4 regions of the Limnohabitans sp. INBF003 genome follow, and region 1 is predicted to be linked to each of the others. Evidence: predicted binding sites of a transcription regulator. Region 1 holds the regulator's gene; each other region holds the start of a gene.
The links. Region 1 encodes FNR, which switches genes on or off when oxygen is low (the NO sensors DNR and NnrR bind a similar motif). Its sites were predicted from a motif close to TTGATNNNNATCAA; they were not measured.
Positions count from the first base shown of each region.

Region 2: ACZ5VE_RS06530 (DUF3149 domain-containing protein) is a predicted target of FNR. The motif match lies at 3,808-3,821, and genes of this name have one in related genera.
Region 3: ACZ5VE_RS14980 (hemerythrin domain-containing protein) is a predicted target of FNR. The motif match lies at 2,537-2,550, and genes of this name have one in related genera.
Region 4: ACZ5VE_RS12850 (OmpW/AlkL family protein) is a predicted target of FNR. The motif match lies at 1,433-1,446, and genes of this name have one in related genera.

Region 1 covers NZ_AP029222.1:1,541,292-1,548,565, reverse strand. The annotation lists gene hemN (oxygen-independent coproporphyrinogen III oxidase) at 1-569, opposite strand, end outside; gene fnr (fumarate/nitrate reduction transcriptional regulator Fnr) at 777-1,502, shown strand; gene ACZ5VE_RS07070 (hypothetical protein) at 1,516-1,809, opposite strand; gene ACZ5VE_RS07065 (nitrogen fixation protein FixH) at 1,830-2,084, opposite strand; gene ccoG (cytochrome c oxidase accessory protein CcoG) at 2,130-3,596, opposite strand; gene ccoP (cytochrome-c oxidase, cbb3-type subunit III) at 3,670-4,587, opposite strand; gene ACZ5VE_RS07050 (cbb3-type cytochrome oxidase subunit 3) at 4,624-4,764, opposite strand; gene ccoO (cytochrome-c oxidase, cbb3-type subunit II) at 4,777-5,403, opposite strand; gene ccoN (cytochrome-c oxidase, cbb3-type subunit I) at 5,417-6,853, opposite strand; gene ccoS (cbb3-type cytochrome oxidase assembly protein CcoS) at 6,924-7,061, opposite strand; gene ACZ5VE_RS07030 (heavy metal translocating P-type ATPase) at 7,072-7,274, opposite strand, start outside.
Region 2 covers NZ_AP029222.1:1,432,370-1,439,643, forward strand. The annotation lists gene ACZ5VE_RS06515 (gamma-glutamyltransferase family protein) at 1-1,323, opposite strand, end outside; gene ACZ5VE_RS06520 (3-hydroxyacyl-CoA dehydrogenase) at 1,471-2,229, opposite strand; gene cfa (cyclopropane fatty acyl phospholipid synthase) at 2,435-3,610, shown strand; gene ACZ5VE_RS06530 (DUF3149 domain-containing protein) at 3,621-3,749, opposite strand; gene ACZ5VE_RS06535 (DUF423 domain-containing protein) at 3,891-4,289, shown strand; gene ahpC (alkyl hydroperoxide reductase subunit C) at 4,441-5,004, shown strand; gene ahpF (alkyl hydroperoxide reductase subunit F) at 5,230-6,780, shown strand; gene ACZ5VE_RS06550 (extracellular solute-binding protein) at 6,860-7,274, opposite strand, start outside.
Region 3 covers NZ_AP029222.1:3,198,658-3,205,931, forward strand. The annotation lists gene ACZ5VE_RS14970 (heavy-metal-associated domain-containing protein) at 1-179, opposite strand, end outside; gene ACZ5VE_RS14975 (heavy metal translocating P-type ATPase) at 245-2,452, shown strand; gene ACZ5VE_RS14980 (hemerythrin domain-containing protein) at 2,609-3,190, shown strand; gene ACZ5VE_RS14985 (hypothetical protein) at 3,217-3,870, opposite strand; gene ACZ5VE_RS14990 (alkene reductase) at 3,867-5,000, opposite strand; gene ACZ5VE_RS14995 (class II aldolase/adducin family protein) at 5,039-5,824, opposite strand; gene ACZ5VE_RS15000 (hypothetical protein) at 5,918-6,337, opposite strand; gene ACZ5VE_RS15005 (YkgJ family cysteine cluster protein) at 6,374-6,646, opposite strand; gene mltA (murein transglycosylase A) at 6,643-7,274, opposite strand, start outside.
Region 4 covers NZ_AP029222.1:2,787,082-2,794,355, forward strand. The annotation lists gene paaE (1,2-phenylacetyl-CoA epoxidase subunit PaaE) at 1-673, shown strand, start outside; gene ACZ5VE_RS12850 (OmpW/AlkL family protein) at 757-1,356, opposite strand; gene metF (methylenetetrahydrofolate reductase [NAD(P)H]) at 1,530-2,360, opposite strand; gene ACZ5VE_RS12860 (TlyA family RNA methyltransferase) at 2,377-3,225, opposite strand; gene ahcY (adenosylhomocysteinase) at 3,407-4,840, opposite strand; S-adenosyl-L-homocysteine riboswitch at 4,923-5,020, opposite strand; gene ACZ5VE_RS12870 (hypothetical protein) at 5,100-6,068, shown strand; gene ACZ5VE_RS12875 (flagellar motor protein MotB) at 6,065-6,814, shown strand; gene ACZ5VE_RS12880 (peptide chain release factor 3) at 6,932-7,274, shown strand, end outside.

The DNA of each region.
Region 1 (7,274 bases):
GGCTGAATCCGGTGAATCGCTTTTTGCACATGGGCGTCAAAGTCCTGCACGCCAAAGCTCAGCCGGTTGAAACCCAGTTCGGCCAAAACGGCCAAGCGGTTTTCGTCGACCGTGCGCGGGTCCACTTCGACCGAATATTCGCCCCCCGGCACAAATTCAAAATTTTCCCGCAGCATGGCCATGAGTTGACGCAATTCGTCGTCGCTCATGAAGGTCGGCGTACCGCCACCGAGGTGCAATTGGCTGACCGATTGACCCTGCCCCAAATGCCGGGTGTGCAGTTCGACTTCTTTGGTCAGATAGCGCAAATAGTCGGCGGCGCGCTCTTTGTGTTTGGTGATGATTTTGTTGCACGCACAGTAGTAGCAAAGCGATTCGCAAAACGGGATGTGAACATACAAAGACAAAGGCAACTGCTTGCCCACCAAGCCTGATTTGCGTTGCGTCAAGGCCTGCACATAGTCAGCCTCGCCGAAGGCTTCGACAAAACGATCCGCAGTCGGGTAAGAGGTATAGCGTGGCCCCGGCACATCGAAACGTGTCAGCAATTCGGGTGTGATGACGGACATGTGGCTGCCCCTTAATGAGAACGTGTTCATAACAAGCCATGCACTTTGCCTACTTACCGCCATATCGGTATTGACTCACATCAAATGCAATACTTGTTTTTGGTGATTTTTTACATAGACAGGGTATACCCGCAATTTATGTCGTTTTTTAGGTTTAAGCTCAAGGCTTGATCCAAGGCAAATCCATTGCTCAACCATGAGATGACCATGAATCCCCAAGCCATCAAAGTCGCCTGTTCCAACTGCAATCTGCGCGAGTTGTGCATGCCCATGGGCCTGACCGACCACGACCTAAACCGTCTGGACGATCTGGTGGCAGTGCGCCGCAAGATCAAACGCGGCGACACTTTGTTTACCAATGGTGAAAAGTTTTCCTCGCTGTACGCCATACGGACGGGCTTTTTCAAAACCTGTCTGGCCACAGAAGACGGTCGCGATCAGGTCACGGGCTTTCAGATGGCGGGCGAAATCATTGGTCTGGATGGCATCGTGAATGACCAGCACACTTGCGATGCCGTGGCATTGGAAGACGCCGAAGTCTGCGTGATGCCGTTTGACCGGATTGAAGAAATTTCGCGTGAAGTGACGGCTTTGCAGCACCATGTGCACAAGATCATGAGCCGGGAAATCGTGCGTGAACACGGTGTGATGCTGCTGTTGGGCAGCATGCGGGCCGAGGAGCGCCTGGCCGCATTTTTGTTGAACCTGGTGCAGCGCTTGCATGCACGGGGCTTCTCGCAGTCTGAATTGGTCTTGCGCATGACCCGTGAAGAAATCGGCAGTTACCTGGGTCTCAAACTCGAAACGGTGAGCCGGACGTTTTCAAAGTTCGTGGAAGACGGCATTGTTGAAGTCAAGCAACGGCACGTCCGCATTCTGGAAACAGAGGGCTTGCAGCGTTTGGTCAACAACCAGAATCACCACTGCCATTGAGGCGAAAAGCGGGTCAGCAGCAGCCGTCCGTTCGGGCGCAATCGCTTGGGCGCTGATCGCTGGGCACCGGGCAGCGGTTGACCTCAAAGGGCGACATCGACAACAGCGTGGTCAGTCCGCTGGACACCATGGTCAAGGCCCAAAAAGCGAAAAAAGCCACGGTATAGACCCCTTGCCTTGAGAGCACCAAGGGGTGGCCAAACCATTGCAAATCCTGCGGGTCGACCAATCCGAACACCAGCATTTCCAGCAAGCCCGCCACCAAAAAAGCGGGCCATGCAATCCACATCATTCGTTTTGCCAACATGCTGGTCTCCTGTGCCCTGTTCAGGGTTTGTTCTTTGAGTCGGTCGTGGGCAGTGTGCCTGTGGCCGCATGGTTGCGTGCTTGCATGGCTGGTGCCAGGCTGGCACGGTCATCCGTTGTGGCGCTGCTGTGCGTCTCGGCGTTGGATTGGGTCAAGACGGGGTCTTGTCCGTGAGCTGCCAGGTAAAAGGTGGTGAAGGATGCCAGCACCACAATCAATGGCCCGGAGATCACCAGCCAGACATGGCCGTACGACCACCAAGGACGCTTATCCAATGAGGAATTTGAGGTGTTTGACATGCTTAAGCCTTTGTAAAAATATCAGCGAGGCACCAGGAAGACAGATTTTTCCTGCAATTCAGACAGCACCTGGCCACCTTCTTGAACTGACTGGATCATGAACTCAATGGGATGTGAGCCTGCTGGGGCGGCCTCGTAAGGCAGCTGCAAACGAACAGACACCCAAAGCGCCTCAGTAGGCGCGACACGGACATGGCTGTCTGTTGTCAGCGTCAAATTGGGAAGACCTTTGACGGTCAGATGGAAATCAAGTGGCGTTTCGGCGGCGTTCATGATTTGCAGGCGGTACACGTTTTCAATATGTCCCCCGGCAACGATGCGTGCCAGCGAAGCGCGGTCGCGCACCACATCCACCTTGAAGGGTTTGCGCAAGCTCAGGCTGGTGAGCAGTGCGGCCACCACCACCAGCAAAATGCCGATGTACAGGATCACGCGGGGGCGGAACACATGGCGCAGGGTCTGCTGTTGGGTCCAGCCGTTTTTCATCGCGTGTTCGGTCGAATATTTGACCAAGCCACGTGGATACCCCACCTTGTCCATCACGGTGTCGCACACATCGGCGCAGGCACCGCAGCCAATGCATTCGTACTGCAGGCCCTTGCGGATGTCGATGCCGGTCGGGCACACCTGCACGCACAAGGTGCAATCGACGCAAGCGCCCAGGCCCAAAGCGACAGGATCGGCTTTTTTGGAGCGCGCACCCCGCGGTTCGCCGCGCTCGGCGTCGTAGGTGACGATCAGGGTGTCCTTGTCGAACATGGCACTCTGGAAGCGCGCATAAGGGCACATGTATTTGCAAACCTGCTCACGCATGAACCCGGCATTGCCATAAGTGGCAAAGGCATAAAAGAACACCCAGAACACTTCCCAGGAACCCATGTTGCCCAGGAAAAATTCCATGCCCAGTTCTTTGATGGGGGTGAAATACCCCACAAACGTGAAGCCGGTCCACATGGCGATGGCCAGCCAGACAATGTGTTTGTAGACCTTCTTGAACAGCTTTTCGAGCGACATCTTCTCGCCGTCCAGCCGCATGCGGGCACTGCGATCGCCTTCGATCTTGTGCTCGAACCACATGAAAATCTCGCTGTAGACCGTCTGCGGGCAGGCATAACCGCACCACAAACGCCCGGCCACGGCGGTGAAGAGGAACAGTGAAAATGCCGAGATCACGAGGATCGCGGTCAGGTAAATGAAGTCTTGCGGGTAAAGAACCAGGCCAAAAATGTAAAAACGGCGCGCACCCAAATCAAACAGCACGGCCTGACGCTGGCCCCATTCGAGCCAGGGCAAGCCATAAAAGACCAGCTGCGTCAGCACCACCATGAACCAGCGCCACTTGGCAAAAATGCCCTGCACGCTGCGTGGGTAAATCTTTTGCGTCGCCTCGTACAGCGACACCATCTTCACCTCATCCCCGGCACCGTGCGCATCTGTCACCGGGACAATGGGCACGATCTTGCGGGGCGGATTTTCCTGGGAGTTCAAAACGGAGACCTTTAAAAGCACAGGACACCCGCTCGGGGTGTCCTGATGTCACTGACTTGACGTTGGCGATGCCTTATTTGCTGGCTGCAGCTGTCTTGTTGGACAAGCCCCAGACATAAGAGGCCAACACATGGATCTGGCCTTCGGTCAGCTTGGCCGCTTGCGCAGGCATCTGGTTGACCTTGCCGTTGTTGATCATGTTGACGATGGCGTTTTCGCCCCAGCCGTGCAACCAGATGTCATCCGTCAGGTTGGGCGCACCCAGTGCCTGGTTGCCTTTGCCGTCCATGCCGTGGCAGGCGGCGCAGGCACCGAACTTGGACTTGCCCAGCGAGGCACGCAGCGAGTCATGCGGGCTGCCCGACAGGCTCAGCACATAGTGGGCCACATTGCGCACATCTTCGGGCGAACCCACGGCAGCAGCCATGGGGGGCATTTGGCCAATGCGGCCTTGGACCAAGGTTTCCTTGATCTTGTCGGGCGTGCCGCCATGCAGCCAGTCGCCGTCGGTCAGGTTGGGGAAACCCTTGCTGCCACGGGCATCCGAGCCGTGGCACTGGGCGCAGTTGTTCATGAACAAACGGTCACCAATGGCCATGGCCTGCGGGTCTTTGGACACTTCTTCAGGCGGCATGCCCGAGAACTTGGCGTACAAAGGGGCCACTTCGGCATTGGCTTTGGCCACCTCGGCGTCGTACTGACCGGCCGATGTCCAGCCAAACTTGCCCGCCAGATTGCCCACACCGGGGTACATGGCCAAGTAAACGAAGGCGAACACGATGGTGATGATGAACAAGCCCACCCACCAGCGCGGCAGCGGGTTGTTCATTTCACGCAGGTCACCGTCCCAGACGTGGCCGGTGGTGTTGTCATTGGCCGTCATGGCCTTGGCTTTGCCGCTGAACCAAAGCAGGATCAGGCAGGCAATGATGCTGACCAGCGTGATGCCGGCCACATACAAGTGCCAGAAATTGCTGATGAAGTCACTCATTTCGATTCCTTTGATTTGTGATGTGCTGAGGACAATTCAGTCATCCTGACGAAACGGCAGCTTGGCCGCTTCATCGAAATTGGCTTGGTTGCGAGCTGACATGGCCCACCAGATGATGCCCAGGAAGATGGCAAAGGTGAGCACGGTCACGATGGCGCGCAGGGTATTGATGTCCATGGCTTGCTCCGTTTATTTGCGGTGAATGCCCATGCCTTGCAGGTAGGCAATCACGGCGTCCAGTTCGGTCTTGCCTTTGACGTCTTCGGTCGCTTTGGCAATTTCCTCGTCGCTGTAAGGTGCGCCCAGAGTGCGCAAGCCCTTCATGTGTGCAGGCAAGCTGGCACCGTCCACAGGGTTCTTTTCGAGCCACGAGTAAGCGGGCATGTTGGACTCGGGCACCACATCACGCGGGTTGTTCAGGTGGATGCGGTGCCATTCGTCGCTGTAACGGCCGCCCACGCGGGCCAGGTCCGGGCCAGTACGCTTGGAGCCCCATTGGAAGGGGTGGTCGTACACGAACTCGCCAGCCGTGGAGTAAGGGCCGTAACGCAGGGTCTCGGCACGGAAAGGACGGATCATCTGCGAGTGGCAGTTGTAGCAACCTTCGCGCACATACACATCACGCCCCGCCACTTGCAGCGCGGTGTAAGGCTTGAGGCCTTCCACCGGTTGGGTGGTGGACTTCTGGAAGAACAGGGGCACGATCTCGACCATGCCACCGAACAGCAACACGATCAGGATCAGCACGATCATTAGGAAGTTGCTGGTCTCGATTTTTTCGTGGGAGAGACCGCCCGATTTTGGGTTTTGAGCCATTTTCTATTTCTCCTCAGGCGTGGGCAGTCAGGTTGGGAATCTGGACTTCAACGGAGCGACCCTGGGTCGCCGTCTTGACCACGTTCCACAACATCACACACATGCCGCCCAGGTACAACAAACCGCCGAGCAATCGCAACACATAGAACGGGAAGGTGGCTTTCACCGACTCCACGAAGGTGTAGGTCAAGGTGCCATCGGCATTGACGGCGCGCCACATCAGGCCCTGCATGACCCCGGCAATCCACATCGCGGCGATGTAAATGACGATACCGATGGTGGCGGTCCAGAAGTGCAGTTCAATGGCTTTGGTGCTGTACATCTTCTTCTGGCCGAACAGGCGGGGAATCAGGTAGTACATCGAACCCATGGTCACCAAACCCACCCAACCCAAAGCACCCGAGTGCACATGGCCCACGGTCCAGTCGGTGTAGTGGCTAAGCGCGTTGACGGTCTTGATGGACATCATCGGGCCTTCGAAGGTGGACATGCCGTAGAACGACAGGGACACGATCAAAAAGCGCAGGATCGGGTCGTCACGCAGTTTGTGCCATGCGCCCGACAAGGTCATGATGCCGTTGATCATGCCGCCCCAGCTGGGTGCCAACAGGATCAGCGAGAAGACCATGCCAATCGACTGGGTCCAGTCAGGCAGCGCGGTGTAGTGCAGGTGGTGAGGACCTGCCCACATGTAGGTGAAGATCAGCGCCCAGAAGTGGACGATCGACAGGCGATACGAGTACACGGGGCGCTCGGCCTGCTTGGGGATGAAGTAATACATCATGCCCAGGAAGCCAGCGGTCAGGAAAAAGCCCACGGCATTGTGGCCATACCACCACTGCACCATGGCGTCCTGCACACCGGCGTAGGCCGAGTAGGACTTCATCATGCCCACGGGCAGCGCGGCGCTGTTGACCAGGTGCAGCAAGGCCACGGCAATGATGAACGCACCAAAGAACCAGTTGGCCACATAGATGTGACGGACCTTGCGGGTGCCCACGGTGCCAAAGAACACCACGGCAAACGCCACCCAGACCAGGGTGATCAGGATGTCAATCGGCCACTCGAGCTCGGCGTATTCCTTGCCGCTGGTGTAACCTAAAGGCAAGGTGATGGCCGCCAGCAGGATGACCAGTTGCCAACCCCAAAAGGTGAAAGCGGCCAATTTGTCGTTGAACAGACGGACGTTGCAGGTGCGCTGCACCACGTAATAGGCCGATGCGAACAAGCCGCAACCGCCAAACGCAAAAATCACCGCATTGGTGTGCAAGGGGCGCAAACGTCCGTAGCTGAGCCATGGAATGCCCAGATTCAGCTCGGGCCAGGTCAGCTGGGCCGCGATGATCACGCCCACCAGCATGCCCACCACACCCCAAACCACCGTCATGATGGCGAACTGCCGCACAACGGTGTCGTTGTACGAAGTCGCCTGCATATTGGCAAATTTCATTTTCACCTCTTCTTTTTAAAAACTACTGCCAGAGTTTGACCGGGTATACACCGAGCCCACTTGATCAAAATCAATCGTTGCGCAAAATACGCTCGCCTTCGGCCTCAATGTCCTCAAATTGCCCCCGGTGGATGGCCCACCACAGGCCACCCAGGATGCAAAACACCAAAGCAACTGACAAAGGGATCAGCAAATAAAGAATGTCCATCGTGCTTTTCTCAGGTGGGCGTCATTTTGGCTGACGGGGTGGGCGAGACATCTTGCCGTGGAATCGGGGTCAAACCTTGCGCCAATCGCAGGGCATTGAGCACAACCAACAAGGAACTGAGCGCCATGCCCAAGCCTGCAGCCCATGCGGGCAGCAGGCCCATCAGGGCCAAGGGCACGCAAGCGGCGTTGTAAATGGCCGCCCAAACCAGGT
Region 2 (7,274 bases), 110 kb from region 1:
CATGCGGCGTGAGCCAAAGGCGGCTTCGATGGTGGTGGTCATGGCCACGGCACGGCCTTGCGCATCGACCACGCTGATGTGGCTGGTGCCGTATTCGATTTGTGGGGGCATGGGCGCCCACGACGTTTTGACGCCTGCGGGCTGACCGGGTGTGGCGACTTTCATGGACTGAGCGCCTATCAATTGGCTGCGTTCGCGCAAATAGTCTGGGGCCAGCAGGCTGCGCCAATCGCCAGCGGGGGCACTCACGAAGTCCGGGTCCGCCAGGTATTGCGCCCTGTCGGCAAAGGCCAGGCGCGATGCCTCGGTGTAGCGGTGCAACCAGTCGGGGGAGGGTAGGCCGCCAGCGAACTCGGCACCTTGCGGCGAGGTGCGGGCCAACAAGCCCAGGATTTGCCCGATGGCGATCTGGCCCGATGAGGGCGGCGGGAATCCGCAGATGCGGTAAGCCCGTGACTGGGCCGTGTGGTCAAAGCACAAGGCTTCATGCACCCGGGGCTGATAACCGCCCAGGTCTTGCAGACTCAAGGTTCCGGGGCGCGGCGCGGTTTGTGTGCGTTTCACAATGGCCTGTGCCACAGGCCCTTCGTGCAGGGCGCGGCTGCCTTCTTTGGCGATGCGGCGCAGCACATGGGCGTATTCGGGGTTGCGCAGCACATGGCCGATGGGCCAGGCCTGGCCTTGCGCGTTGTAGAAAAAGCGCAGCGCCAGTGGGTCTTTTTTCAGGTGAAGATCGGCTTGCAGCAAGGTGTGCAGACGCGGGCTGACCTTGAAGCCTTGCTCGGCCAGCAAGATGGCCGGCTCGATCAACTGGGCCCAAGGCAAGGCACCGTGCTGTCGGTGTGCGGCTTCGAGCATGCGCAGCGCGCCGGGCACGCCCACCGAGTGCCCGCTGAGCACGGCTTCGTCAAATGGCAGTGGCTTGCCGTTGTCACCCATAAACATGTCGCCCTTGGCACCCGCTGGGGCGGTTTCTCGGCCATCGTGCGCCGTGACCTTCTGGCCATCAAAGTGCAGCAAAAAAGCCCCGCCGCCAATGCCGCTGGACTGCGGCTCCACCAAGCCCAGCACCAGCTGCACGGCAATGGCCGCATCCAGCGCCGAACCGCCTGCACGCAGAATCTGGTGTCCTGCATCGGTGGCCAGCGGGTTGGCTGCGGCCACGGCTTGCTTTGAATACGCCCAACCGGGTTTGTCGGTGCTGCCACTGGCGGCTTCGGGCTGCTCGGGCACGCTGTAACGCCAAGCGTTGGCCGGAGGCTGGGTGGTGCAGGCACTCAAAAGCGCCAATGTGATCAGACTCAGGGGCAAGGTGTATTTCATGGGTCCTCCAGAAGCGACGATGCTAGCGGTAATGCGGCGAAACACCAAGGTCTGTGGTCTGCTTGGCGACGTGTGGCGCACAAGAAAACAGGCCCCTCGGGGCCTGTTGCGTGCAGATGTCACTGTCGGCGCAGAACGCTTTTCAGCTCACTTTGGTGCCAGACGAATGGCGCCATCGAGGCGAATCACTTCACCGTTGAGCATGTCGTTTTCGATGATGTGTTTGGCCAGCTTGGCGTAGTCCTGCGGGGTGCCCAGACGGCTGGGGAAGGGCACGCCTGCAGCCAGCGCGTCCTGCACTTCTTGGGGCATGCCAAACAGCATGGGTGTGCCGAAAATGCCGGGGGCGATGGTCATGTTGCGGATACCGTTTCGCGCCAAGTCACGGGCAATGGGCAAGGTCATGCCGACCACGCCGCCTTTGGACGCGGCGTAAGCGGCTTGACCGATCTGGCCGTCATACGCTGCCACGCTGGCGGTGCTGATCAGCACGCCGCGCTCGCCTGTGGCTTCGGGTTCGTTTTTGCACATGGCTTCAGACGCCAAGCGGATCATGTTGAAGGTGCCCACCAGGTTCACCATGATGGTCTTGGTGTACACGGCCAGGCTGTGCGCACCGTTCTTGCCCACGGTTTTTTCGGCCGGGGCGATGCCCGCACAGTTGATCAGGCCCATGAGTTTGCCCATCGACACGGCCTGGGCGACCACGGCTTGGCCGTCGGCTTCGTTGCTGACGTCACATTTGACAAATGCGCCGCCCAGCTCTTTGGCGACAGCTTCGCCTTTTTCGGCCTGCATGTCGGCAATGACGACTTTGGCCCCGTTGGCCGCCAGCATGCGTGCTGTGCCTTCGCCCAGACCCGATGCGCCGCCTGTGACGATGAAAACCTTGCCTTGAATGTCCATGTTGTTCTCCAGAATTTGATTGACGTTACGTCAACGTCAATTATGCACATGGGGCACTTGAATGACCAGCCGCAGCGGACCCGATCTACGTGTTTTAAGGTAAGTCCACTACTTTGAAGCTTGGATGTTCAAGCGCGCGAGCGCTGTCTAGCATGGACTTCATCCCGGGCGAGTGGGCTTGGAGATTTCCGTTCAGGAGACATGCATGACTTCAGTGAGCACTTGGAATCAACAGGATCAAAGCCTGTTGCAGAAGGATGACAACTGGCGCAGGGCAACGCAGTTGTTGGCCTTGGCCGACATCCGCGTCGGTGGCGGCAGACCTTGGGACATGCGGGTTCACCATCCCGACACGTTTGACCGCATCTTGACGCGGGGCAGTCTGGGCTTGGGCGAGAGTTACGTTGACGGCTGGTGGGATTGCGATCAGGTGGACGAATTCATCACCCGCATTTTGCGTGCGCGTCTTGACGAACAGGTTGGCCGTGCGGGTTGGCTGTGGGCGTCACTCAAAGCAAGGCTCACCAACTTGCAGTCGCAACACCGGGCGTGGCAGGTGGGCGAGATGCATTACGACCTGGGCAACGATTTGTACGAGGCCATGTTGGACCCGTCCATGGCCTACAGCTGCGCTTATTGGCCACAGGCGCAGACACTGGCGCAGGCGCAAGAAGCCAAGCTCGACTTGATTTGTCAAAAACTGCAACTCAAGCCTGGCATGACCCTGTTGGACATTGGTTGCGGTTGGGGCAGCTTGATGCTGTTTGCGGCACAGCATTACGGGGTGCACTGTGTGGGGCTGACCATTTCCAAAGAGCAAGCCAAGTTGGGCGCAGAAAAAGCCCGAAATCTGCCGGTGCGTTTTGAGCTGGCCGATTACCGGCAGTTCAACCCCGACAGTGAGCAGCGCTTTGACCGCATTGCTTCAGTGGGCATGTTTGAGCACGTGGGCCACAAAAACTACCGAGCCTACTTCGACATGGCGCGGCGCAGCTTGCGTGACGATGGCTTGTTTTTGCTGCACACCATTGGCAAAAACAGGGCAGGGGCCGGCATCGACCCCTGGATCGAAAAATACATCTTCCCGAATGGGGTGCTGCCTTCGGCATCGGAGATCGCCTACTACAGCGAAGACGCGTTCGTCATGGAGGATTGGCACAACTTTGGCGAAGACTATGACAAAACCCTGATGGCTTGGCATGCCCGCTTCGAGGCCGCCTGGCCCGCGCTGAGAGACCGCTATGGCGAACGGTTTTACCGCATGTGGTGCTATTACTTGCAGTGCTGCGCGGGCACATTCCGGGCCCGGGACAACCAGCTGTGGCAAGTGGTGTTGTCGCCCAGCGGCCATGCCGGGGGTTACCGCAGGCCGCTGATGTGACGCTAGGCACTCATTCGTTGTTGTTCATCTTGTGCACGAACATGCGCAAGAAAAACGCGGCCATCAACAGCGTGAACACGATCACGCCCAAACTCATGAGGCCATAGTCGGTAGAAAACAGGTCGATCAGCATTTTCATGGGTTTTCTTTGTTGGTTTTGACAAATTTCACTGTGCGCCAGAGAGACCCTGCACCCCATGATGAAGATCAAGCGATTGACACAAACCCGTGTTTCAATTCAGTTTGTTCTTTCTTCACAGACCTTTGGGTCAAGCCAAACATGCCTTCACAGCCACAGGGCACATTGCCAATTTCTGCCAAGCTTTTCCTGACTTTGGGCGCTTTGAGCGCCTGCTCCAGCGTTGTGTTCAGCGCCGCCTTTGCGCATTTGCCGGTGTTTGCTGGAGGCATACCGGCCATGGTGCAGACGGCACTGACGCAGCAACAATTCCATTCCTTGGGCTTGGTGCTGGTGGGTTTGGCTGTGGCGTGGCTGGGCGCTTCGCGCTGGTTGGTGGCGGCAGGTGCGCTCATGCTGGCAGGCCTGGTGTTGTTCAGCTTCAACCTGTATGCGCGCAACGTGCTCGGGTTTGACGCCTTCAGGGCCGGTGTTCCGTGGGGCGGTGGGGCCTGGATTCTGGCTTGGCTGTTGGCCGCTGTCGGGTTTGCCCGCCGTTAATGCCCTTTGGTCAGGGGGATGAGGCCAGGCACGGCTTTTCCTATCGACACGATAGAAACAACTGATCAGCGACAAGCCTGATCCAGATTATGATTTAGACCAATGAGTTTTCTCATTCGATAGTTTTTTTAAACCAACCCAAGGAAACACCATGTCCCTGATCAACACACAAGTTCAGCCTTTCAAAGCCAACGCTTTCCACAACGGCAAGTTCATCGAAGTGAGCGAAGCCAGCCTCAAAGGCAAGTGGAACGTGTTCATCTTCATGCCAGCCGCTTTCACTTTCAACTGCCCCACCGAAATCGAAGACGCTGCTGACAACTATGCTGCGTTCCAAAAGGCCGGCGCTGAGGTGTACATCATCACCACCGACACGCATTTCTCGCACAAAGTCTGGCACGAGACATCGCCAGCCGTGGGCAAGGCCAAGTTCCCATTGGTCGGTGACCCCACACACGCCCTGACACGCGCTTTTGGCGTGCACATCGAAGAAGAAGGCCTGGCACTGCGCGGCACCTTCATCATCAACCCCGAGCTGACGATCAAGACTGTGGAAATCCACTCCAACGAAATCGCCCGTGACGTGTCCGAAACCCTGCGCAAGCTGACTGCAGCCCAGTACACCGCCGCCAACCCTGGCCAAGTGTGCCCCGCCAAGTGGAAAGAAGGCGCCAAGACTTTGGCTCCTTCCATCGACCTGGTCGGCAAGATCTGATCCTGCCAGCAGCCTCTTTGTAGGAGCCAGCCCTGCTGGCGATTGATCCCTGATCGCTTGCAGGGCAAGCTCCGACAAGACCCCTGCTTTGCAGGGCGTTGAGCGCAGCGCAAACCGGCCACAAGCCGCGCGTGCGCTGCCCTCAACGATTCCCCCAAACCTTTTGAAACCGGCCCCGCCACAAGCGAGGGTCTGGTCTTTTGCACCCTGAAACTGGAGAACACCATGCTCGACGACACCCTCAAAGCCCAATTGCAACAGTACTTGGCCTTGCTGCGCCAGCCCATCCGCCTGATCGCCTCACTCGACGACAGCGAAACCGGCACCGACATGAAGAGCCTGCTGGAAACCATTGTCAGCCTGTCCGACAAGGTCACGCTCGACACCTCGGGCAACGACGCCCGCAAGCCCTCTTTTGTGGTGGTGCGTGACGGCGAAACCCAGGGCGTGCGCTTTGCAGGTTTGCCGCTGGGCCACGAGTTCACCTCGCTGGTGCTGGCGCTTCTGTGGACCGGCGGTCACCCGCCCAAGGTCGAGTCGGAAGTGATCGACAGCATCAAGGCCCTGGATGGTGACTTCAGCTTCGAGGTCTACATGTCCATGACCTGCCACAACTGCCCGGACGTGGTGCAGGCGCTGTCGCTCATGGCCATCTTCAACCCCAAGGTCAAGACCGTGGTGATCGAAGGCGGTGCCTTCCAGAAGGAAGTCGAAGAGCGTCAGATCATGGCCGTGCCCATGGTGTTCCTGAACGGTCAGGTGTTCGGCTCGGGCCGCATGAGCGTGGAAGAAATCGTGGCCAAGCTCGACACGGGTGCGGCCACCCGCGAAGCGGCCAAGCTGGACGCCAAAGACCCGTATGAGGTGTTGATCGTGGGCGGTGGCCCTGCCGGTGCGGCAGCCGCTGTGTACGCGGCCCGCAAGGGCATCCGCGTGGGCGTGGCTGCTGAGCGCTTTGGCGGTCAGACCAACGACACCATGGCGATTGAGAACTACATCTCGGTGCTGGAAACCGACGGCCCCAAGTTCGCCGCCGCGCTCGAAGCCCAGGTGCGCCACTATGGCGTGGACATCATGAACCTGCAGCGTGCGGACAAGCTGACCCCCGCTGGGGCCGATGGTTTGGTGCACATCCAGATGGAAAACGGCGCGACGCTCAAGGCCAAAACCGTGATCCTGTCAACCGGTGCCCGCTGGCGCAATGTGAATGTACCCGGCGAAGCCGAGTACAAAAACAAGGGTGTGGCCTATTGCCCGCACTGCGACGGCCCGCTGTTCAAGGGCAAGCGCACGGCGGTGATTGGCGGCGGCAATTCAGGCATTGAGGCCGCGATTGACCTGGCCGGCATCGTCGAGCACGTCACCGTGATCGAATTTGCCGAACAGCTCAAGGCCGATGCGGTGCTGGTGAAAAAGCTGCACAGCCTGCCCAACGTGACGGTGCACACCAACGCCCAGACCACCGAGATCACTGGCGACGGCAGCAAGGTCAACGGCATCCGCTACAAGGACCGCGCCACCGGCACTGAGCACCATGTGGAACTGGCGGGTGTGTTCGTGCAAATCGGCTTGGTGCCCAACACCGAGTTCTTGAAGGGCGCGGTTGAGCTGAGCAAATTTGGCGAGATCGTGGTGGACGCCAAGGGCCACACCAATGTGCCCGGCGTGTTTGCCGCAGGTGACTGCACCACAGTGCCTTACAAGCAGATCGTGATCGCCGCAGGCGAAGGCGCCAAGGCCGCACTCAGCGCCTTTGACCACCTGATCCGCTCCTGATTTTCAGCTTGCACAAAGAAAAACCGGACTGCAAGCAGTCCGGTTTTTTGTTTTCAGAGCGTCAAGACGGGCTGGCTTTTTACTTGAACCCCACCCGGTCCAGCATTTGCTGCACCTTGATCTGGTTCATGCCCACGGCGCTGATCGGGATCAGCTCGCTCTTGAAACTGCCGCCGGTCATGGCTTTGAGGGCCGGGTTGTCAAAGCTCACACCTTTGGCCACGGGCCACTCGTTGTTGCCGTTGGCAAAGTGATTTTGGGCCGAAGGGCTGGCCAGGTATTCCAAAAACAGGATGGCGTTGTCGGTGTTTTTGGCATGACGCGCAACAGCGCCACCGGCCACGTTGACGTGTGTGCCCCAGCTGCTTTGGTTGGGGAATACCACACCGACTTTCTCTGCCACGGCCTTTTCTGCAGCCACACTGGAACGCAACATGCGGGCCAAATAATAGGTGTTGGTCACGGCCACACCGCATTCGCCCGAGGCCACGCCT
Region 3 (7,274 bases), 1.7 Mb from region 1:
CCTTCTTCGGTCATGGCTTTGGCCAATGCTTCGCGGGCTTGTTCAGAATCGACCTGCACCTTGTTTTGCGTGCGGTCGATCACCACCTTGGCTTGTGGGTCCAACGCGAGCAGGGCTTTGGTCACGGCTTTTTCGCAGTGGCCGCAGGTCATGCCTTCGACCGTAAAAATCTGGTTCATGATGTACCTTTCAGACAGACCCTTGTGGGTCTGTTCAAAGCATAGTTGAAAACACAGCCTCCGACATGACACAGATCAAGACAGAACCTCAGACCATCGACATAGGCATTGGCGGCATGACCTGTGCTTCGTGTGTGGCACGGGTCGAAAAAGCACTGAACAAGGTTCCGGGCGTGACCTCGGCCACGGTAAACCTGGCCACTGAAACCGCGCGCATCGCGGTGGCTTCTGCCGACACCACCGATGCCCGGTTGCGCAGGGCCATTCGCGATGCGGGCTATGAGCCCCGTTCTCTGGAGGCAGCCGAAGCCGCCGCCAACAACACCTCTCCTTGGGCTGGGTTTGCGCCTGTGGCCTTGGGTTTGGTGTTGTCAGCACCCTTGGTGCTGCCCATGCTGGGCGACCTGTGGGGCCTGCACTGGATGCTGCCGTCCTGGGTGCAGTTTGCCTTGGCCACGCCAGTGCAGTTCATTTTGGGTGCACGTTTTTACAAGGCCGGCTGGCACGCGCTCAAGGCGTTAACGGGCAACATGGATTTGCTGGTTTCGCTGGGCACCACCGCAGGCTGGTTGCTGTCGGTCTGGTTGTGGTTGACGGCGCATGAAGGGCACGCGCCACATTTGTATTTTGAAGGTTCGGCCGTGGTCATCACCCTGGTCTTGTTGGGCAAGTGGCTCGAAGCACGTGCCAAGCGCCAGACCACAGAGGCCATCCGCGCCTTGCACGCGCTCAGGCCCGACAAGGCCCATTGGATCAGCGAAGACGGCGAAGTCGATGTGCCGGTGGATGAAATTCTGACCGGTGACCTGATCGTGGTGCGCCCCGGTGAGCGCTTTCCGCTCGACGGTGAACTGGTCGAAGGCCAAACGCAAGTGGATGAATCCATGCTGACCGGTGAACCGCTGCCGGTGTCCAAAATCGTGGGTGCACAACTGACCGGGGGCTCGATCAATGGCGATGGCCGTGTGCTCATGCGAGTGACCGCTGTCGGTCATGAGACGGTGCTCTCGCGCATCATCCGGTTGGTGGAAGACGCGCAGGCGGCCAAAGCGCCCATTCAGCGCTTGGTCGACCAAGTGGCTGAGGTCTTTGTGCCGGTGGTTTTGTTGATCGCGCTGGTCACGCTGGCTGCATGGATGTTCAGGGGCGCAGACTTTGAAACAGCCCTTATTTACGCCGTGGCCGTGTTGGTGATCGCCTGCCCTTGCGCACTGGGTTTGGCCACCCCTGTGGCCATCATGGCGGGCACCGGGGTCGCGGCCAAATACGGCATCTTGATCAAGGACGCGCAAGCGTTGGAGATGGCGCACCGCGTGCAGACCGTGGCCTTTGACAAGACCGGCACCCTCACGGTGGGTCAGCCTCGGCTGACGCAACACGTGGCGGCACCCGGACAAGACGTTAAAGCAGCCCTCACCTGGGCCGCCTGTGTGCAAAGTGGCAGTGAGCACCCTCTGGCCCGTGCTGTGGTCACGGCCGCCAAAGCGCAGGGCTTGAACGTGACAACGCCCGCCGATCTGGCCGCTGTGCCAGGCCGGGGCGTGCAAGCCACGGTGGAGGGTCGTCAGTTGCTGCTGGGCAGCTTGCGCTGGCTGCAGCAAGAAGGCATGGACCCTGCGCTGTGGTCGGCCGATGTGCCCGCACTGCAGGCACAGGGCGCGACCTTGTCGGCACTGGCCGAGCGCACGGCCACCGGTGTTCAGGGCTTGCTTCTGATGGCCTTTGGCGATGAGCCCAAGGCGGGTGCGGCCGAGGCGCTGGCGGCCTTGCGTGAGCGGGGCTTGAAACTGGTCATGATCTCGGGCGACAACCAGGCCGCAGCCGAAGCCATGGCGCGGCGTCTGGGTTTGCGCCCGGAAGACGGCGAAGTGCTGGCCGACGTGTTGCCCGGCGACAAGGCCGCGCAGGTGCAAAAACTGCGCGAAGGCGGCCGCATCGTGGCCATGGTCGGTGACGGGGTGAACGACGCCCCGGCGCTGGCCGCGGCCGATGTGGGCATGGCCATGGGCAACGGCACCGACGTGGCCATGCACGCCGCAGGCATCACCCTCATGCGCGGCGATGTGGCGCTGGTGGGCGCGGCGCTCGACATCTCGGCGCGCACCGTGGCCAAGATCCGGCAAAACCTGTTCTGGGCCTTTGCCTACAACGTGGCGGGCATTCCACTGGCTGCATTGGGCTACCTGAACCCGGTGATTGCCGGCGGCGCGATGGCGCTGAGTTCGGTGAGTGTGATGAGCAATGCCTTGTTGCTCAAGCGCTGGAAGCCCTGAGTACGAGACAGCGCTGAACCTTCGCTTGACTTTGTGGGAGGCCGCCCCTGCGTCCGAATGTCTGCAAAGCCATATCACGCATTCTTGACATGCGTCATGGTGCGTTGGGACACAAACCGGCAGACTGAAACTCTTCAGAACCCGGAGTTTGTTTTCATGACACAGCACAGCGCACTTCAAATCATCCGCGACGAACACGCCTCCTTGGCGGCCATGCTCCAGTCCATGCGCATGATGGTCAAACGCGGTCCCGCAGAAGACCGGCGCAACTTCTTTGACGTGGTGCGCGCCATGCTGTTTTACATCGACGAATTTCCAGAGCGTTTGCACCACCCCAAGGAATCCAACCTCTTGTTTCCCAAAGTCGTGAAGCTGGCCCCCAAGGTGATGGGCGCCATCGACAAGCTGGAGCGCGACCACCTGAGCAGCGAAAAAGCCGCCCGCGACATGCAGCACATGTTGCAGGCTTGGGAACTGTTAGGGGCCAGCCGCCGCCAGGCCTTTGAAGAAGCGTTAGAGAAATACGTCAACTTCTATCTGGAGCACATGAGCCTGGAAGAAAGCGTGATCCTGCCCGAGGCCGAGCGCTGTTTTTCAGCAGACGATTGGCGTGTGCTGGATGCGGCGTTTGCAGAAAACGCCGACCCGCTCACGGGCCATTACCCGCCTGCCCAGGAGTTTGAAAAACTCTTCAGCCTGATCGTGACCCGTGCGCCCTCACCCATTGGTCTGGGTTGAGGCATCACGGTTTTCAGAACGTCTTTTCAGAACATCCATTTGGTCCCGAGCGTCACCAAGTTCAGACCCGCCTGGCGGCCCACGCTGGCGTCCAGCTGCAACTTGGGCAGGATGTTGGTGCGCAAGCCCGTGGCCCAAGTGGGCTTGTCGTGCTGTTGTCCATAAACCTCCACATGGGCGGTAACGTCACCGTAAGCACGTTCCCACGCCAGGCCCCATGTGCCGATGCGCTGGGTCCTTGAAAAATCCAGCGCGCCCAGGTTCGTGTGCAGGCTCCCCAAGGTGGCGTGGTTGCAGGTGAGCAAGGCATTCACATAGCCTTTGGACGTTTCGCCGGTGGTGCGGGCCGTGCCCACCACGGCACCGACATTGCAGCCGTTTTCCCGTGATTCTGTGATGCGGAATTTGGCCTGAATGTTCAAAGTTTCAAGCCCTGTTTTTTGCTCACGGGCCATGCCTGCGCCCAGCTCCACGTTCTGGATGGGGGCATAGGCGGGCGCTACAGTCCAGCTGCGCGAGCCACTTGGCGCGCGTGTCCACCAGCCCTCCACATGGCCTTCGCCCACATCGTTCACATTGGCGTCGTCCACGGTCAAGGGTCGACCGGCTTGGGCATTGAAGATGCACCACAGGCCGATCCCAAGGAAAAAGGCTTTGTGCGGAATTGAAAGGCGGTTCATGAAGCCGACGCTTGTTGAAGAGAGGGATAGTCGGTGTAGCCCGTGTCGTCGCCACCGTAAAAGGTTTTGCGATCGGGCGTGTTGAAAGGGCCGCCTTGCCGCAGCCGAGCCCCCAGATCCGGGTTGGCAATGAAAGGGCGACCAAACGCCACCAGATCGGCGCCTTGTGCCAGCGCTTGCTCGGCCAGCGGCAGATCGTAGCCATTGTTGAGCATCCAGGCGCCCTGCCCCTTGGCCGTTGTGTAAGCCTGGCGCAGCGCGGCGTAATCAAAAGCCTGTCCGCCTTGCTGGTGGTCGCGAGGCCCACCGGTCGAGCCTTCGATCACGTGCACGTAGGCCAGCCCCATTGGGCCCAGCAAACGGGCCACGTGCTCAAACAAGGGCTGAGGCTGGTCGTCACTGGCATCGTTGGCGGGTGTGACGGGTGAAATGCGAATGCCTGTGCGATCACCGCCAATTTCGGCCACCACGGCGCTCATGACGTCATTCAGAAAACGGGCGCGGTTGTCGATGGAGCCGCCGTAAGCATCGCTGCGCTGGTTGCTGCCCGAGCGTAAGAATTGGTCGATCAGGTAACCGTTGGCTGCGTGCACTTCCACGCCATCAAATCCGGCCGCGATGGCGTTGGCCGCAGCACGGCGGTAGTCCGCTACGATGCCGGGCAACTCTGCAGTGTCCAGCGCACGCGGTGTGGATGTGTCCATGAACTGGGCTTGGCCGTCGACCAGCAGCACCGTTTTGGTTTTGGCCGTGATGGCCGACGGCGCCACAGGGGCCGCACCCCCGGGCTGCAAGCTGGTGTGGGACACCCGGCCCACATGCCACAGCTGCATCACGATCTTGCCGCCCTCGGCGTGCACGGCGTCTGTGACCTGCTTCCACGAGGCGACTTGCGCGTCGCTCCAGATGCCGGGCACATCGGCATAGCCTTGGGCCTGGTGGCTGATGGCGGTGGCCTCGGTGATGATCAGGCCCGCACCCGTGGCCGGGTTGGCGCGTTGGCGGTAATAGGTGGCCATGCGCGCGTTGGCCAGTGCGCCGGGGGCGCGGTTGCGGGTCAAGGGTGCCATCACGATGCGTGAGGCCAAAGCGATGCTGCCGACTTGGCAGGGTTCAAACAAAGAGGTCATGGGGGCAATTCAAAATCAAGAAAATTAAGAGAGGGAGGTCAAACGTCGTAGCCCGGATTTTCGCGCCCCAGCTTGCGCAGCAACGAAGGCCAGACAAACGCACCGCCCAAGCCCCCTGTTTGCACGCGCATGGCGTTGGCCACACCGTCTAGGATTTGCGGGTTCACCGCCGTCAGGTCGGCCGGGCCCGACTGCCCTGCCAGCGCATCGACCTGGATGCGGCAGGTGTTCTCAAATGTGTACATCGACAAGAACGCGTCGGCAATCGATTTGCCCACCGTGAGCAGGCCGTGGTTGCGCAGCATCAGGTAATTGGCTTGACCCAAATCGGCTTGCAGTCGGGTCTTCTCGTCGTCGCGGATCGCCACGCCTTCGTAGCCGTGGTAGGCCAGTGAGGCCAGCACAAAGGTGCTTTGCTGGCTGATGGGCAATACGCCATGGGCCTGGGCGCTGACGGCCACGCCCGCCCGGGTGTGGGTGTGCAGCACGCAACCGGCATCAGGCCGGGCTTCGTGCACCGCGCTGTGGATCACAAAACCCGCCGGGTTCACCGGGAACGGGCTCTCGTGCAGCTTGTTGCAAGCCATGTCCACTTTGACCAGACTGGATGCGGTGATCTCGTCAAACATCAGGCCGTAAGGGTTGATCAAAAACTGGTGGTCAGCACCCGCTACCGAGTGTGGCAACTTGGCGCTGATGTGGGTGAACACCAGATCGCTCCAGCCGTACAGTGCCACCAGACGGTAACACGCGGCCAGGTCTACCCGCAACTGCCATTCGTCGGGGTGCACGCTGTCTTTGAGGGATGGGATGTCAAACGCCATAAAAAGACTCCGGGTCAAAAGATGAACCACGAGCTTAACGACATGGGCGGCATGGCGATGACGTCTTGGAGACTGGTGGCTTCGTGGCGCCGCTCAGACCATGCCCAAACTTCCCAAAATGGCGAGCAATTGGGTGGTGTTGATCAGGATGGCCGACTTGTGGATTTTGCGGAATGCAGGAATGGCCGCCACTTCATCGGCCAGGATCTGCGGTGCCAACCGGTCCATTTGGGGGATGAATTGCTTGCGCAGCACCCATGTCAGTGTGGCGATGGCGGCTGCACCGAGGGCGAAGGCCGGTCGCCCCGCCAGTGCGTAGCTGATGGTCGTGCCCAGGGCGGTGGTGAGCGCGATTTTGTAATAGGTGATGTAGAAAGACCGGATGAATCGCGCATCCACAGGGTTGTCGTGTTTGAGTGTGAGCAGCGGGATGGAACCGAGCAAAAAGTAAGCGGTGACCGCCAGCAAGGCGACGGTGAAAAACAGCGCGATATTTTGAGCTTGAAGCAGCATGGTGTGGTGATGGCGTGAAGTGCGTATGTTCCTGAATCAGTCTGGTCGTGTCAACGCTTCCAGCCGCATCAAATACCTGCGGGCAAACAGCCCGCCATCGTCTTGAGGGCCGCACATGTCCAGCGAGGCTTGCAGTTGCCCGCACACTGCCGGTCGTTCTGGTTGGTCAAAAATCTTGCACCGCAACTGCTCGTCAAGCTGCACACAGGGCACACCTGCGGGTTTGCCATCGGGCATACCCGGGATGGCCGACGAGATGGAGGGCGCGGTGCAGCAAGCGGCGCAACCCGGGCGGCATGACAAGCTCATCGGGGCCACAGCGCCCACAGTTGAAGGCTTTGGTTGATGCGCCCTGCAAAGTCCCCGGCGGCTTTGCCCGAGCCGGCGTAATAGTCGGCCCGCACGGCTCCCACAATTGCGCTGCCGGTGTCTTGTGCCAGCACCAGTTTGTCCAGTGCGACTTGAGGCCCTTTTGAAACCAGCCAGACAGGCGTGCCATACGGGATGCTGTTGCGGTCAATGGCCACTGAGCGACCGGCAGTCAGGGGAACGTTTTGTGCGCCTTTGGGGCCGGGCGGCGTTTGGCCTGCTGGCAGGTTCTCTTCCCTGAAAAAGATGAATCGGGGGTTCTTCCACAGCAGCTCGTTCACCCGCGAGGGGTTGCGGTCCATCCAGTCCTTGATGCCGGGCCAGGAGGCGTCTTTCAGCAAGCCTTGTTGCAAAAGCCAGCTGCCAATGCTTTTGTAGGGGTGTTCATTGGATGCGGCAAAGGCCATTCGCACGGTGCGTTGGCTGCCGTCGGGCTCGGTGACGTTGACCAGACCGGAGCCCTGAATGTGCAAGACCATCGCGTCAATCGGGTCGGCCAGGTAGACCAAGGCTTTGCCGCGCAAGGCACTGCGCGCGGGTGATTGGGTCTCGATTTCCTCGCGAGTGA
Region 4 (7,274 bases), 1.2 Mb from region 1:
GAGCAAATTCACCTTGGTCTACGGCAACCGCCGCATGGACAGCGTCATGTTCAACGAAGCGCTGCAAGACCTGAAAGACCGCTACCCGGACCGCCTGACGCTGATCCACATCCTGTCGCGCCAGGCGCAAGAAGTGCCTTTGCTTGAAGGCCGCATCGATGCCGCCAAAGTGCAAGCCATCATCGACGCATTTTTGCCCGTGGGCAGCATGGACGAAGTGTTCATTTGTGGCCCAGAAGCCATGATCGAAGCCACCGAGCACGCGCTGCTGAGCGCAGGTGCGAAAGCCGAGCGCATCCGCACAGAACGGTTCAGCTCGCCCACGCTCGATGCGCTCACCCCGGAGCAACGCAGTCAAGCCGTGTTGGGCCAGCAAGCCACGCGCGGCACCGGCGAAGTCCAGCTCACCGTGGTGCTGGACGGCAAGCCCTACGACATGCCCATGAACCGGAACGAAAAAATACTCGACATCGCCTTGTCACTGGGCCTGGACCTGCCCTACTCGTGCAAAGCGGGTGTCTGCTGCACCTGCCGCTGCAAAGTGGTGGAAGGCACGACCGAGATGGAGAAAAACTTCACACTCGAAAAGCCCGAAGTCGAGCAGGGCTTCATCCTGTCCTGCCAGGCACGGCCCACCAGCAACCGGGTGGTGGTGAGCTTCGACGAACGTTGATGAGCGTCGAGCACCTGACAATTGCCCTAACGAAAACGCCCTGCAATGCAGGGCGTTTTTTATGAGTCAAAGCCTTGCATCCATCAAAAACGGTAACCAACCCCGACGCCCACCAGAACCGGATCCAGCTTCAAAGCGCCCTGATTGGCCGTGCCGACAAAAACATCGGAACGGATGTAAACCTTCTTCAGATCAAAGTTCAAGGACCAGTTCTTATCCAAAGGGATGTCCAAGCCCACTTGCAAAGCACCGCCCCAGCTGTGGTCTTCCAATGTCGCCCCACCATCGAGCAGATTGACGCTGGTGATCTTGGTGTAATTCACGCCCGCACCGACATAAGGCTTGTAGCCATTCAGCCCCGTGAAATGGTATTGCAACAGCAAACTGGGTGGCAGATGTTTGAACGTGCCAATCGAAGCCCCTGCCATGGACACGGTTTGCTTTTGCGGCACGGTCAAAACCAGTTCAGCAGCGAGATTCGGGGTGAAGAAGTAACTGACATCGACTTCTGGAATGGTCTTGTTGTTGACCGACAAACCCAAAGCCGTACCGTCTTTGTTGGCCATGTCCAAATGCACAGCACGCGCCCGAACGAGCCATGGGCCTTCACCAGAAGCTTGTGCCATGGCCGTCGTGACCGAGCAAGCCGCCAACACAGCGGCAACGATGGTTTGTTTTTTCATTTTGACTTTCCTTATGAACGAAGAGGGAAGAGCTTTTTGCTCAAGTTCATTGGATGCCGAAAAAACCACCGTTCATTTGAGGCGCATCAAACACCTCGACGCCATGCGTCAGCACGTTCAATGCGCTTGCGTCATGTCAAGCCAACCCGTCAAAGCCGCACGCTGTGTGCGTTTCACAACCGACGCAAAATGTCCGTCGTGGCTGCGCTCTGGTTCATCGTGTAGAAGTGCAAGGCTGGCACCCCACCGTTGATGAGTTGCTCACACAAATCGGCCACCACATCGAGACCAAACGCCTTGATGGAGGCGATGTCATCGCCATAGCCTTGCAATCGCAAACGGATCCAGCGGGGAATCTCGGCACCGCAGGCATCAGAGAAACGCAGCAACTGCGACGAGCTGGTGATCGGCATGATGCCGGGCACCACCGGCACATCCACACCCAGCTTGTACGCGTCGTCCACAAAACGGAAATACGCGTCGCTGTTGTAGAAGTATTGCGTGATGGCCGAGTTGGCACCGGCTTTCACCTTGGTGGCAAAGGCCTGCAAATCCGACTCCGGCGATTTGGCTTGCGGATGAATTTCCGGGTAAGCCGCCACTTCGATGTGGAAGTCATCACCGGTCTCTGCCCGAATGAAGGCCACCAGATCGCTGGCGTAATGAAACTCGCCCCCTGCGCCATAACCGCTGGGCAAATCACCGCGCAAGGCCACCAGGCGTTTGACGCCCATGGCCTTGAGCGTGGCCAGCTCTTCACGCACCGAGGCTTTGGTGGCACCAATGCACGAGAAGTGCGAAGCAGCAGCCACCCCTTCGCTCAGGATCGCGCCCACGGTGGCAAAAGTGCCCTCTTGCGTGGAGCCACCGGCACCGTAGGTGACCGAGCAAAACTCGGGCTTCAAGCCATAAAGCTGCTGGCGCACCGCGCGCAGCTTCTCTGAGCCTTCTGGCGTTTTGGGTGGAAAAAATTCCAGACTGATGGGCAATTTCAAACCAGACATCACAACACCTTCAAATTCAATAATCGTTGGCCTTGGCATACGCCTTGGCGGCCAGATCGGCCTCATGAGCCACGCGCGTTTTCTCACGCGCGGGCAACACGGCTGCCGGGTCAGGCCAGCAGGCCTGCACAAAAAATTCACGGTTGCCGTCACCGCCCTCAATCGGGCTGTTCAGCCAAGCCGTCACGTGCATGCCCAGATCGGTCAAGGCCGTGCGCACACGGTTTTCGATGAAAACGTACAAGCTCTCGTCTTTCACAATGCCGCCCTTGCCCACTTGACCGGGCTGCAATTCAAACTGGGGCTTCACCAGCATCAGCAACTGTCCTGTGGGCTTGAGCAAATGAGCCACCCCCGGCAACACCAGGGTGAGCGAAATGAAGGACACATCACCCACCATCAGGTCAAAGCCGTCCAGTGCCTCGGGAATGCGCTCATCACCGGGCTCCAGCTCACGCGCGTTCACCCCTTCGATGCACACCACACGTTCGTCTTCGCGAATGCGGGGGTGCACCTGGGCATGGCCTACGTCAATCCCCACCACCTGCGCAGCACCTTGCTGCAGCAGGCAATCGGTAAAGCCCCCCGTGCTTTGGCCCACGTCCAGACAACGCAGCCCCTCGACCTTGACGCCTGTGACCTTCAACGCCCCTTCGAGCTTGAGCCCGCCACGCGACACATAGCGCGACTCGGCGTCGTCGAGCAACTCCAAGGCCGCACTTTCGGGCACCTCGTCGCGGTTTTTCACGATGGCGCGCCACGTCCCGTCGGGCTGCTGCCACTGAACGCCTCCGGCGATCAGTCGCTGAGCCTGAGAACGAGAAGCGGCCAGGCCGCGCTCGACGAGAAGTTGATCAATGCGCATGAAGTGTGGTTCTGACGAAGAGGTTCAAGTGAACAAGAGGCGTGATGGGAGGAAGCAGTTCGTTGCGCATGTGGGAGGCCGCCCCTGCGGGCGAATGCTGGCCGGGTTACGGCTGGCATTCGCGAGCGGGGGCTCGCTCACACAGGAAAAACAGCCATTGCTCGCAATGGCATCACACCACTCAATAACGGTAAGTGTCTGCCTTGTAAGGGCCGTTTTTGGACACGCCGATGTAAGCGGCTTGTTCGTCGCTCAACTCGGACAACATGGCGCCGACTTTCTTCAGGTGCAGGCGGGCCACTTTTTCGTCCAGGTGCTTGGGCAACACATAGACCTTGCCGGCTTCGTACTGGTCTTGTTTGGTGAACAGCTCGATCTGGGCGATGGTCTGGTTGGCAAACGACGACGACATCACGAAGCTGGGGTGGCCGGTGGCGCAACCCAGGTTCACCAAGCGGCCTTTGGCCAACAAAGTGATCTTCTTGCCATCGGGGAAGATGACGTGGTCAACCTGGGGCTTGATCTCGTCCCACTCCAGCTTTTCCAGCGAAGCAACGTCGATTTCGTTGTCGAAGTGACCAATGTTGCAAACAATGGCTTCGTCCTTCATGGCGGCCATGTGCTCGTAGCGGATCACGTTCTTGTTGCCGGTGGCCGACACGAAGATGTCGCACTTGTCGGCGGCGTATTCCATGGTCACGACCTTGAAGCCTTCCATGGCAGCCTGCAGCGCGTTGATCGGGTCGATCTCGGTCACCCAGACTTGGGCGCTCAAAGCGCGCAGGGCTTGGGCCGAGCCCTTGCCCACGTCACCGTAACCGGCGACCACGGCCACTTTGCCCGCGATCATCACGTCGGTGGCGCGCTTGATCGAATCGACCAAGGATTCACGGCAGCCATACAGGTTGTCGAACTTGCTCTTGGTCACCGAGTCGTTCACGTTGATGGCGCGGAACATCAAGCTGCCCTTGGCGGCCATTTCGTTCAGGCGCAACACGCCGGTGGTGGTCTCTTCGGTCACGCCGATGATGTGCGCGCCCTTGCGGCTGTACCAGGTCGGGTCCACGGCCAGCTTGGCCTTGATGGCATTGAACAGGCAAGTCTCTTCTTCGCTGGTGGGGTTGGCGATCAAAGACGCGTCGGTTTCGGCGCGCTTGCCCAGGTGCATCAGCAGCGTGGCATCGCCGCCGTCGTCCAGGATCATGTTGGGGCCTTCGCCTTCGGTGCCTGCAGCGCCGAAGTCAAAAATGCGGTGGGTGTAGTCCCAGTAATCGGCCAATGTTTCGCCCTTGATGGCGAACACGGGCGTGCCCTTGGCGGCAATGGCCGCTGCAGCGTGGTCTTGTGTCGAGAAAATGTTGCAAGAGGCCCAGCGCACATCAGCACCCAGGGCTTGCAAGGTTTCGATCAGCACAGCCGTTTGAATGGTCATATGCAGCGAGCCGGTGATGCGTGCGCCCTTCAAAGGCTGGGCCTTGTTGAACTCTTCACGGATGGCCATCAGGCCGGGCATTTCGGTCTCGGCGATTTTGATTTCTTTGCGGCCCCAATCGGCCAGGCCGATGTCGGCGATCACGCAGTCGGCGTTGATGGCGGTGTTCAAACGTGCATTCATGTGTTCAGCTCCAAAGCAATGTGAATGAGCCACACGCGTGGATGAAAGCACTGAGGGGGAAAAACAGGCTCACCGCACGTCGAGTGGATGAGCGTCGTTGCTGTTGAAGTGTTCCGAGCCTCACGCCCCGCTGCCGACTTGTTTGGCAAGTCAGGGGGCGCTGCAACGCTCCTCGGAAGGCCGCATTCTACCGCAGCTGGCGATTCCGCTAGACTGAGCCGGTTTGCAGCCACCCAGCACCCCACCCATGTCAGACCTGATGCTTCACCTCCCCGATTACTGGCATTTATGGGCCGTTGCGGTCGTGATTGGCCTCATTGCCCTGAATTACGGCACCCAATTTGTGGTCCCCGCCCTTCAGCTCAAAACCCAACTGTCTCAGGTCAATGCCCATTTGGCAGGGCTGTCTCAACAAGCACCAGGCACCCACATCGACTTGGCCCTGTTAAAAGACGAGGTGATGACCTCACCTGAGCTGCAACATGCCTGGCAGCAATACGCCAGCACCCTGCAACCCCAATGGCAAGCTGCCGACTCTGGCCCCCTTGGGGCCGCAAGGCAACGGGTAAGCCACCTGTCCCGGGCATTTTTTGCGCACATGGACGCGGCCTCCAACGGCCACCGGCTCGACCTGTCCAACCTCGAACAACTGGCGCAAAACGACCCCAGCCTGGGCAAACTCTGGACCGAATACAACCAAGCACTGGAAGCGCTCCAGCAACTCGAGGTTTCGGCACAAAACACCACTGGCCAATGGCAAGCCAACAGCCATGCCGAAAACTACTTCACCGAGCAAGCCCTGGTGGACTCGCCACTTCAATCGAATTTCTACAAACACATCCCCGGCATCCTGACCGGTGTGGGCATCATTGGCACGTTCACAGGCCTGATTGCCGGGCTCATCCACTTTGATGTCTCCCATCCGGAACGGGTGCAGACCGCGCTGAGCCAGCTGGTTCAAACCGTGGGCCATGCATTCCTAGTCTCGGCCTTGGCCATCACCTTGGCGATGGTGTTCACCTGGATCGAGAAATCGCTGCTCACGGGGCGTTACCGGCAGGTAGAGCAACTTCAGCAAGGGCTGGACACGCTGTTCAACCCCCAAGGTGGCGCCCAGTACATGGAACGACTGAGCTTGGCAGCCGAGATGCAAGCCGCGCTGTCATTCAAAATTTTGAGCCAACTGCGCGAATCGTCCACACACACCCAGACACGTCCAGCGCCATGATCGGCTCCAGAAAAGCGCCCAAACCCAAGCGCGCCGACGATGCAGAAAAACCCTTCTGGATTTCGTTTTCCGATCTGATGACCGCTCTCATGGTGCTGTTTCTGGTGGCCATGGCGGTTGCCTTGATGAGCGTCACGCAAGGCTTGCGCAAGATGGACGAAAGCCGAATGACGCGCGACCAAGCCATCTCCAGCTGCCTGGCCGATATCCAGCAACTGACCCGGCAAACCGAATACGCTGGCGTGAAACTGCGGGGACAAACCCTGGAGTTGGGGGCCTTGGCCGAATTCAAAAAAGACGGCAACGAACTGGAACCCCAACGCATGGCTTTTCTGCGCAGCTTCGTGCCGCAAATGCTCCGCGTGGCCCACACGCCAGGCTGCCAGGACTGGCTCAAGCGCTTTGTGCTCGAAGGCTATGCCAGCCCTGAGGGCTCTTACCTGTACAACCTGAACCTCAGCCTGGAAAGATCCCAGCGCGTGCTCTGCGTGCTGCTCGATGCCAAAGCGCCCGATGCCCCCAGCCTGGCAGACCGCAAAGCGATCCGCGAAATGTTCTTTGTGGGGGGCTCGTCTTTCAACTCGGCCATCCTGAACCAGCCCGAAAAAAGCCGACGCGTCGAACTGCGGCTGGAATTCAAGGACCTGCGCAAAACCTGCGAACCCCAAAGCCCCGGCTGCGAAGCCGATGAAGTGCGCCCCATTCCCTGGGATGACGACTTCAAATGTCCGGTGGCCACACGCTGAGCGCCCGCGAGGGCGTTTCCGCCGTGCAGGCCCGGTAAAATCATGCTTTTGCCAACCCGCACAGGGCTTGGCCACCTCGGGGGCAGTTTTGCCACCCGCACGACCTCAGGACCCCTTGTGACCTACGCCAACGAGACCCGGCGCCGCCGGACTTTTGCCATCATTTCCCACCCCGATGCGGGTAAAACCACGCTGACGGAAAAGCTGCTGCTGTTCTCGGGCGCGATCCAGATTGCCGGCTCGGTCAAGGCCCGCAAGGCCTCGCGCCACGCCACATCGGACTGGATGGAAATCGAAAAGCAGCGCGGCATCTCGGTGGCCTCGTCGGTCATGCAGATGCTCTACCGCGACCACGTCATCAACCTGCTCGACACGCCCGGCCACAAAGACTTCTCCGAAGACACCTACCGCGTGCTCACCGCCGTGGACTCGGCACTCATGGTCATTGACGCTGCCAACG